Regions from separate parts of the Priestia sp. MDV22-iso46 genome, predicted to be linked through region 1. Evidence: riboswitches for the same ligand, from Rfam matches in the RefSeq annotation. Region 1 holds a riboswitch; the other holds the start of a gene.
The links. Region 1 has a riboswitch for FMN ahead of AC4NPH_RS13830 (ECF transporter S component). Riboswitches for the same ligand answer to the same signal wherever they lie in the genome.

Region 1 (5,161 bases):
AAAGGAATGGCCTGATCATGGTTTCGTAAATACGACAAGCAGTATAAGATGGTATCTGAAGAAGGAAGCTCAATTTCAAGTAAAGAATGAGCAAAATCATCGTCTCCTTCAGCATAAAGCAAGATCGCAATACTGTTTCGCTGATCGCGTCCACTTCTTCCAATTTCCTGTACATATGCTTCTAGCTGCGTAGGTGTATGAAAATGAATAACAAAGCGAACATTCGATTTGTTAACCCCCATTCCAAATGCACTTGTGCAGCAAATGATATCAAGCTGATTTTCTAAAAATTGCTGTTGAACAAGCATTCTTTCATTCGGTTCCATTCCCCCATGGTAATACTGCACTCGCTGTATCCCATTTTCCTTTAGAAGCTGTGTTAATGCTTCTGTCCAAGATCGGCTGGAACAATAGATAATTCCCGGACCTTGCAGTTCACTAACGTACATCAGTAACTTCTCTTTTTTTTCTTCAATACTTGCAACAAAATCAACTTTCATCGCAATATTACTTCGATTCATGGAATAGATGTGCTCGTTGACAGCAGGAAGCGATAAGTAGCGCTTAATATCTTCCACTACTTCCCTAGTCGCAGTTCCCGTTAATGCCAGACATAGCGGACTGCCAAGTTCCTTCCATATATCTCCTAGCTGTAGATAATCTAAACGAAAATCATGTCCCCACTGAGAAATACAGTGCGCCTCGTCCACAACGAAAAGGCCTACCTTTGCCTGCTTTAATGCTTCTACTACAACAGCATTTTGCAAAATTTCAGGAGATGCATAAATAAAACGATAAAAAGCTAAATTTTTTAGCGCTCGTTGTTTTTCTTCTTGTTGTAGGAAACTATTTAAGGCAATAACTCGCTTTTCTCCGCTTGCCTTTAGTTGTTGAACTTGATCTTCCATCAGTGAAATTAAAGGAGATACAATCAGCACCGGTCGGTTCAACAAATAAGCTGGGAGCTGATAGCACAATGATTTTCCTGTTCCTGTAGGAAGAACCGCTAACACATTATGACCCGTTAAAATATCTTGAATAATCTCTTTTTGTCCTAGTCGAAATTGGCTATAGCCAAATTGTTTCTGTAGAAGTTGTTCTATCTTCACATCAAACACCACTTTTTTTAGTATCAGGTAAAATGTTTTGCTAATACGAGACGAATCTGAAAATAGGTAACGTCGTCTTTTACTTCTTCCTTTATCACCTTTAATTTATTTGTACGCAAACCTTCAAAGGCTGAGACAATTTCTTCCTGCTGCTTAGGCGATACGTATGCATCGATTGAAAAAGATGGAACAAACAGAGCTAATTCTGCAATATGATCTTCAATTGTACTTTCTTTTAAACGCCTTATATAAGCAATTTCTTCAAGCGTCTTGCCTTTTTGAAGCCAGCTATACGTTTTTAACGTCGAGCTTGTCAAAGGCAATTCTAAATATAGATCACGTAAAAAAGAAGAAAGTACATGAAAGCTTTCATTATTTTTACTCACTTTTTCAATGATATGGTGAATAACCCCTAAAAGTTGAATATGAACATAATGCTCATCGAGTTCATATTGATATGCTAACTGATTTTTTGTAAAGCCTACTCTTTGGTATCCAGTCAGTTGCAAAACAAAAAGAGACGCGTCCCGTTCCGTACAACCTTTCAAGCACGTTCGGAGCTCTTCGAATAGCTCGGCCGCTAACTCTTGACGCGTTTGCTTTTGAGACATAATATAAGTTTTGACCCATTGAATAACCTCAGGATTTTTGGAAATGGGTAAAAACCCTTTTTGAAAATACTGTAGGTTTGATAAGGTCTGAATGAACAAAGTGATTCTTGCTAAAAATAATTGAGTACTGCTTGCGAATTTCCATCCGTCTAAAGCTGGATGAAAGGGTCGAGCCGTCAGTTCATCTTCAAGGCGTGCTTGTCCCTTATCTGTCATCACATACTTTTGATTTTCAGTTTCTTCAATATACTGCTGTTCTTTTAAATATGCAACGCAGGTTTCAAAAGACCGTTTATCTAAGTAAACAAATGACTGAAAAAGAAACGAAATTCCAAAAATTTTTCCGTCTTGAATCGTTTGAGCTGACTTTTTACCTGTTAATAAATGATAAATACCATAGGCGGTTCGCTCACCTTTTAACTGTTTTATACAAAATAAAATGCTAACTTGAATATAATTCAAAGGTGTCAACTTCCTTTCTCATTCATTGTACCAAAAGTGACCAATAGCATGTGAGATAAAGGCTTTTTAGCTCTTTCCTTTATGTATCAAAACGTTTGGGTAAGTGAAGAAACCTTGATTTGATAAGCATTCTCAGTGACTTTTCTATTGAAAAGTTTTATAAATCATTTTACAATGAATAAGGAGAAATTTCACTCTTGATTCGCGAAGAGATTATATAATGAGAAATTTTCGAACACTTTACAGGAGGTCTTGTTATGCCAAAATATACAATTGTTGATAAAGATACTTGCATCGCATGCGGCGCTTGCGGAGCAGCAGCACCAGACATTTATGATTATGATGATGAAGGTATTGCATTCGTAACATTAGATGATAACCAAGGTGTAGTAGAAATTCCAGAAGATCTAGAAGATGATATGATGGATGCAATGGAAGGCTGCCCTACGGATTCAATTCGCGTAGCGGATGAAAAATTCGAAGGCGATGCTAATAAATTCGAATAAGTATTGAGCAAACCTGTAGTGTACATGCTGCAGGTTTTTTTATATATAAAAATCGCCCTCCCCGGGAGAGCGATTGAATTAAACAGCAATGCGACGCGTGATCCATTGCTTCATTTTTGAAAACAATAAGACAAAGATAACCCCTGTTGCTGCTCCTTTTATTAAGTTAAACGGCAAAATACCTGCAACGATATATTGACGTGCTTGTTCACTAGACATTTCTGGCGATTGTAAGAAGATTGTATACGCTGGTAAGAAGACATAATAATTTAAGACAGCCATGAGTACCGTCATTACCACCGTACCCGTAACCAAACCTATCGTTACGCCTTTAGCCGTTTTAAATCGGTTGAACATGTATGATACAGGAAGAACGAACAGTAAACCAGCCACAAAGTTCGCCACTTGACCAACTGGAACCCCTGTAGCACTTCCTTGAATTAAATAATTCAATAAATTTTTTATTCCTTCTACTATAACAGCAGCCATCGGTCCGAATACAAGTGCTGCTACGAGTGCAGGAATTTCGCTAAAATCAATTGTTAAAAACGGAGGTAATCCAGGAATTGGAAAATTAATCATCATTAAAATATAAGCAATACTACTTAACATTCCTAGTACAACCAGCTTTTGAGTTTTCTTACTTTGTTGCATCTTGCCTCTCTCCTTCTTTGTGATCCACTCTTCAAAGAAGAAAGGTTCAACTTTATATCCCCACGCAAAAACCTCCCAACAAATGATTCGTTGAGAGGAGACATGGCAGGCATATTTAATAAACGTTCATCACATTAGGTTTTGAACGCTGAACCTCCACCTTCTCCCATCCAGACTGTACTGTCGGCTTTGGAGTTTCACCAAATCTGCTCGTATGTATTACATATAAGCTCGCGGGCTCAAAACAATTTGTTTTTTACCGCCGGTCGGGAATTTCACCCTGCCCCGAAGATAGACCAATATTTAATTATGAATTTATTATATGTTATCTCGAATTAAAAGTAAATAAAGAAGTTTTTTAATTCATATTAAATTGATGTCTTTTATAAACTTCATTACTGTTTTTATATGTAAAATAAGGAAATAAGTGCATAACCAACAGCGTTATGACATATTTATAGTTCCAATTTACGCTTATAATTGTGTATTTGATAACTAATCGTAAAGTTTGAAAAATACAATTGACAGAATTTTTTTAACATGGTAAATTATCAAATATTTGATGATAGTAAAATCCAAGGGAGATGTTCACGTCATGTATAATGTGTTAGTAGCTGATTCAATTAGCAATGAAGGTCTTGCTCCACTACTTGAAGCTCCTCATGTGAATCTTACGCGAAAAAAAGTTGAAGAAGTTGAGAATGATTTGCATACGTACGATGCGCTTTTAGTACGGAGTGCTACGACGGTTACAGAGGATTTGCTGGCAAAAATGCCGAATTTAAAAATTGTTGCTCGCGCTGGAGTTGGGGTCGATAATATTGATATTGAAGCCTCAACCAAACGAGGGGTTGTCGTTATTAACGCGCCGAACGGAAATACCATTTCAACGGCGGAACATACATTTGCTATGATGGCTAGCTTGTTTCGTCATATCCCCCAAGGAAATGCTTCAGTTAAAGCGCGCGAATGGAACCGCTCAGCATTTGTTGGAACAGAGCTTAATCGTAAACACCTGGGCATTATCGGATTTGGACGAATTGGCTCAGAACTTGCCAAACGCGCAAAAGCCTTCAATATGAGCGTTCACGTTTACGATCCTTTTTTAACCTCTTCCCGAGCTGAAAAGCTAGGAGTAGAACTATTATCCCTGGATGAATTACTAGCAGCAGCGGATGTAATTACCGTGCACACTCCGCTTACGAAAGAAACAAAGGGATTGCTCAATCATGACACATTAGCCAAAACAAAGAAGGGTGTGTTTTTATTAAACTGCGCGCGCGGCGGAATCATTGATGAAAAAGCCTTAGTTCATTATTTAGAAATTGGCCATGTTCAAGGTGCAGCTATTGACGTATTTGAAGTTGAGCCGCCGATTGATAACCCTTTGTTACATTTTGATCAAGTTATTACAACTCCCCATTTAGGAGCTTCTACAAAAGAAGCCCAGCTTAACGTTGCTGAGGACGTGGCACATGACGTTCTGCGTTTTCTAGAAGGTAATCCTGTAAGCTCATCCATTAATTTGCCAACGCTTTCTAAAGAAGTTTTTGAAAAAATTCAGCCGTTTACGAGCCTTACTAAACAAATGGGAGCCATTTTATCTCAATGCATGCGAGAACCTGTTCAGCATATCTCTATCTCCTACGGAGGTACAGTGACGGATTTGGAAACCACTTATATTACACGGAGCTTGTTATCAGGCTTTTTAACTCATCGGATCGACTCACCTGTTAACGAAGTCAATGCTTCTATGATTGCCAAAGAACGAGGAATTACATTTGGTGAAAAAACATCGGAAGATACGCAAGGATATTCC
Region 2 (5,161 bases), on a different contig from region 1:
TAGTAGAAGTAATGGCGAGCATCCCGAGAAAAAATGTAGCGTAATGCACAAATGTCATATACCGTTCTGTTAGCCATACATACCAAATCTTTGAAATGCTAAAGCCTATGGTCATTAAAACGCCTGTATAAATTGTTTTCCACCAGTGATGTGTATAAATATCCCAGTGTAAAAATAATTCTTCAATCCCCATAAATATAGCTGAAATGAATAAAATATAGCGGAATTTTAATTGATAAGCAGCTACCACCATAGCCATGATTGGAAAAGCAAACGCTTGAGAAGTTAAGGAACCAAACAAATTATCAAAATATTCATTGGTCATAAAATCAGGATCGTAATCGTAACTTTCAAACAACACAAATACAACATACTCTAGTACATAAGCCATTCCAATGATAAAAAAAAGCAAAACGACTAGCTTTTTATCTTTTTTACGTATGAATACTGTAAGCAAAACGGCTGTGCTGATAATAATCAATGCAAAAAAAGCAGTATAATGAGGCATAGACGTCTCCCTTTTACGACCTAATTATTACTTAGAGTAAGACGTTTTAGCCAAATTATACATAGCTAGCTTCTATTCAAAAGAGCTTGAGACATAACTACATCAATCCAATCTAAAGGCGAACAAACGGGATACATGAGATAGTTTGGATCGCTTTCTACACTGCAGTTGAGTTCCGTGCAAGACTTCGCTTTCCGCGGGCGGCCGCTGAGCCTCCTCGTCGCTTCCGCTTCTGCGGGGTCACACTTCTTCCGCTTTTCCCGCAGAAGTCTTTGCCTTACCCTTTAGTTAGAAGCCACTACATACCTGAAACCTACGTTCACCATGCCAATGAAAAAAATCCGAACGATTCATCGTTCGGATCTTCTTTCAACTAACATACTTTTGTTTCAGCCTCTTTTAACTCTTCAGCTTATAAAAACTGGAATGGTATCTATTATCCTTCAATCATTTTTGAAAGGTTAGCCATTTCGATAGCTGATGCTGCAGCTTCCCATCCTTTATTTCCTGCTTTTGTTCCTGCACGTTCAATTGCTTGCTCAATTGTTTCAGTTGTTAATACACCAAAGATAATTGGCACGCCTGTTTGTAAGCTTTGAGATGCAACGCCTTTTGCTACTTCATTACATACAAAATCAAAGTGTGGAGTAGCTCCTCGAATAACGGTTCCTAGCGTAATCACTGCATCATATTTTTTAGATTCAGCTAATTTTTTGGCGATTAATGGGATTTCATAAGCGCCCGGCACCCAAGCCACGTCTACGTCTTCATCAGCTACGCCGTGACGTTTGAGCGCATCTTCTGCTCCACTAAGTAAACGGCCTGTAATAAATTCATTAAAACGCCCTACCACGATTCCGATTTTTAATCCTGTGCCTACTAAATTTCCTTCATATAAATGATTCATCTTTTGTTCCTCCTGCTAGTATTAATATATAGTTATTTACATTTCTTTTCATGAATTAGCTTCATTTGTTATAACGAAAAAAAGTGTAAAATTATAAATGTAATAAATGACCTAATTTTTTAGCTTTTGTATCTAAGTATTTTTTATTGGCATCCACTGCCGGCATTTGAAGAGGCACTCGCTCGATCACTTCAAGGTCGTAGCCTTTTAGCCCAGTAATTTTACGAGGGTTATTCGTTAAAAGCTTCATTTGTTTGACTCCAAGGTCTTTTAAGATTTGAGCACCGATTCCATACTCTCGCAGATCCGCCGCAAACCCGAGTTTTTCATTCGCTTCTACGGTATCGTATCCTTCTTCCTGCAGCTTATATGCTCTTAGCTTATTTAGTAAGCCAATACCTCTGCCCTCTTGACGCATATACAGCAGAATGCCGCGTCCTTCTGCTTCAATTTGCGTAAGAGCTGCGTGAAGCTGAGGACCGCAGTCGCAGCGTTCAGAACCAAACACATCTCCAGTCAAACACTCAGAGTGAACGCGAACGAGAACGGGGCTATTATGATCAATATCACCTTTGATAAGAGCCACATGTTCTTTATTATCAAGTTTATTTGTATATCCTACAGCTTTAAACTCACCAAATGCCGTAGGTAAGCTCACTTCTACTTCACGGCTAATAAGCTGGTCATGTTTGCGGCGGTAGGCAATCAAATCTTTTATTGTAATCATTTTTAAATCAAATTGTTCTGCAATTTTTGTTAAATCTGGTACACGTGCCATTGTTCCATCTTCATTCATAATTTCACAAATAACACCCGCAGGCTTTCCTCCTGCTAATACTGCTAAATCAACAGCAGCCTCTGTATGACCTGCACGCTGCAGAACGCCCCCATCTTTTGCAATCAATGGGAAAATATGTCCTGGGCGTTGAAAATCACTTGCTACCGTCGCTTCATTTACAAGAGCCATAACCGTAGCAGAGCGTTCGTATGCACTGATACCTGTTGTACTTGAAATATGATCAATACTTACTGTAAATGCTGTTCCATGTACATCCGTATTGTTCGCTACCATCGGGTGAAGATTCAATTTATGCGCAATTTCTTCATTAACAGGTGTACAAATTAATCCTCTTCCATGAGTAGCCATAAAGTTAATAACCTCAGGCGTCGTTTTTTCGGCTAATGCAATAAAATCTCCTTCGTTTTCTCGATCTTCATCATCGCATACAATAACCACTTTTCCCTTTTTTAACTCTTCAATGGCTTCTTCTACTTTATGAAACATCTCTTTCACCTCACTGTTAATTTGTAAAACCATGCTGCTGCAATAAATCCTTCATGTTACCTAAACGATTCGAGGCGCCAGGGGTTGACTTATTTGTCATCATCTGATGCATATATTTAGCTAACATATCGCATTCAATATTCACCTTGTCTCCTCGCTGTTTGTCTCCAACGACTGTGTGAAGCACCGTATGAGGAATAAGAGAAATAGTAAATGATTGGTTGCTGACATCAAAAATAGTAAGACTTGTTCCGTCTACGGAAACAGACCCTTTTAACATCATAAATTCACGAAGTTCGGGATCGACTTGAATTTCATAATAAAAGGCATTTCCTTTACGTGTTTTGCTTACAATGGTTCCAATTCCATCAACGTGTCCGCTAACGAAATGCCCTCCAAATCGGCCATTTGCAGCCATCGCCCGCTCTAAGTTAACACGTGATCCAACGGTTAGAAGCTGAAGGGTACTTGCTTTAATCGTCTCCGGCATGACATCGACCGTAAATTCATTTTGAGAGTAAGCCGTTACGGTTAAACAAACGCCGTTAACTGAAATACTGTCCCCTAAGTTCACATCTTCTAACACGGTCTTCGCATCAATCGTAAGAACAATTGCTTCTGTGGCCTTTTGAATACGTTTTATTTTTCCAATCTCTTCAATGATACCTGTGAACATTTTCTTCACCTGCTTTGGCGCTATTCCAACTTCTTATACCGTTTTGAAATAGCAGCTGCTTTTTTTTCATATTTATCTTTCCCCCAACCACTGAAAATAAAAAAGCCCCTTGAACAAATGTCCAAGGGGTCGGCTGAGCTGAATCAGTTTTATCTATGCAAAATTCCGCTAATTGTATACGAAATAAACAGTTATATTTTGTGTACAAAAACAAGGGTAGCTTTAAAAAAGGCAAACGTGTCCCTTATTAATTCAACACAAAAAAACAACTGTGCTTCCTGATCCTTCTCCCATCCAGACTTTTACTGTCGGCTCTAGATTTTAACTAGATCCACCGCTAACATACATCGTATGAAAACGGGTCACGGGCTTAAAAGCATACGCTTTATCACCGCCGGTTGGGACTTACACCCGACCCCGAAGGATAATATATTCGACTGCTATAGTCTTATTTGTTTTACATTATAGCAAAGTAAAATCGACTTGTCACATCATTTAACTTCGTTTTTTCACATCTATTCTTTAAAATCCAGCTTTTAGCTTATTTTTTCTTTTTTAATACATAGCATCCATACAAAAGCTAGTCCAATATAGCCAAATATCGGATACAAAAACTCAAGAAGCTGGGCATATCCGAATTGCCCAATAATAAAGCAGGCCAAGATAATAAACGCAAAAGCTTGTTTGTCATTCAGGGGAAGAAATGACTGAAGCTGCTTAGCGATTCCAAATACATTTCCAATCAATGTAGTAAAAATCTCGCCTAACACAACTACCGTAAATAAAACATTCACCCACGCTGAGATATTTTTAACAACGGCACTCATCGGAATATCAAGTTGAAATGAATAAGGCAAATTGGAAAGGGCAAGATGAGTAGAAACAAGCATAAACGTAAGTACACACCCTCCTATTACGGCCCCTTTTTTAATCACGCTCCTATCCTTCACGGAGCTTCCTAATGGAACCAAAACGGCCTGAGCCAAAGCTAGATTTAGGGAAATATATAAAAAGGGACTAACCGCCCACTTCCACTGCGTGACGAGCGTTAAATCCGGCTTCGTTTGAATCAGTGAGAAATAGCTGATATTTGGCACAAAGATGATAAAAGCAAATGAAAGCATCATCGGCACAACAAGAGAATTAACCATTAAAATACCGTTAATTCCTTTTGCGATAAATATATAAGTTAAAACAATTGTAAAAATCATCCCAACAGGAGGCCACAGTCCAAACTGTTCTTTTCCTATTGCCCCCGTACTCGCTAGCATGACTGAAGTTACTCCAAATAAAATGACAATCATTACACCGTTTACCGCTTTTCCAAGCACATCACCAAATAAATATGTATTAAGCTGCTGATAAGAAGAAGCCCCAATTGCGTGCGAAAGCAGCATCATTTTTGAACCTAGCCAAATAAAAAACAAGCCGCTGACCAAAATTCCGACCATTCCAAGTTCCCCGTACTGTGTAAAAAATTGAACGATTTCCTTGCCTGTTGCAAAACCGGCTCCTACAACGGTGCCTACATACGTAGCAGCAACCTGCAGCGTGAGTTTCCACCTTTTCATGCCCATCACCCTTCTACCCTTCATAGTTCACTATATGTAGAAACGATTAAAAAAAGACGAGCCTTTTTACGTGTAAATCTACGCATATCCCAGCGCTTGTGCCTTTTCGTTTATTTTTTATTTTTCATTTTCTTTTTGTATTTCTCACAAAAAACTCCTTAACCCCTAACATAACAGTCATTTTTAAACAAAATATACGGATATTTTCCCTTTA

Region 2: linked by a shared signal. The riboswitch ahead of ribE (riboflavin synthase) and the one ahead of AC4NPH_RS13830 (ECF transporter S component) in region 1 are both predicted to bind FMN.

Annotation. Positions count from the first base shown of each region.
Region 1 covers NZ_JBZVWT010000002.1:363,970-369,130, reverse strand. Annotated here, with positions in the region: gene AC4NPH_RS13845 (RecQ family ATP-dependent DNA helicase) at 1-1,109, opposite strand, end outside; gene AC4NPH_RS13840 (YpbB family protein) at 1,133-2,182, opposite strand; gene AC4NPH_RS13835 (ferredoxin) at 2,440-2,688, shown strand; gene AC4NPH_RS13830 (ECF transporter S component) at 2,767-3,342, opposite strand; FMN riboswitch at 3,497-3,639, opposite strand; gene serA (phosphoglycerate dehydrogenase) at 3,938-5,161, shown strand, end outside.
Region 2 covers NZ_JBZVWT010000001.1:1,663,114-1,668,274, forward strand. Annotated here, with positions in the region: gene AC4NPH_RS08560 (hypothetical protein) at 1-508, opposite strand, end outside; gene ribH (6,7-dimethyl-8-ribityllumazine synthase) at 945-1,415, opposite strand; gene AC4NPH_RS08570 (bifunctional 3,4-dihydroxy-2-butanone-4-phosphate synthase/GTP cyclohydrolase II) at 1,507-2,700, opposite strand; gene ribE (riboflavin synthase) at 2,717-3,376, opposite strand; FMN riboswitch at 3,655-3,805, opposite strand; gene AC4NPH_RS08580 (YkvI family membrane protein) at 3,913-4,947, opposite strand.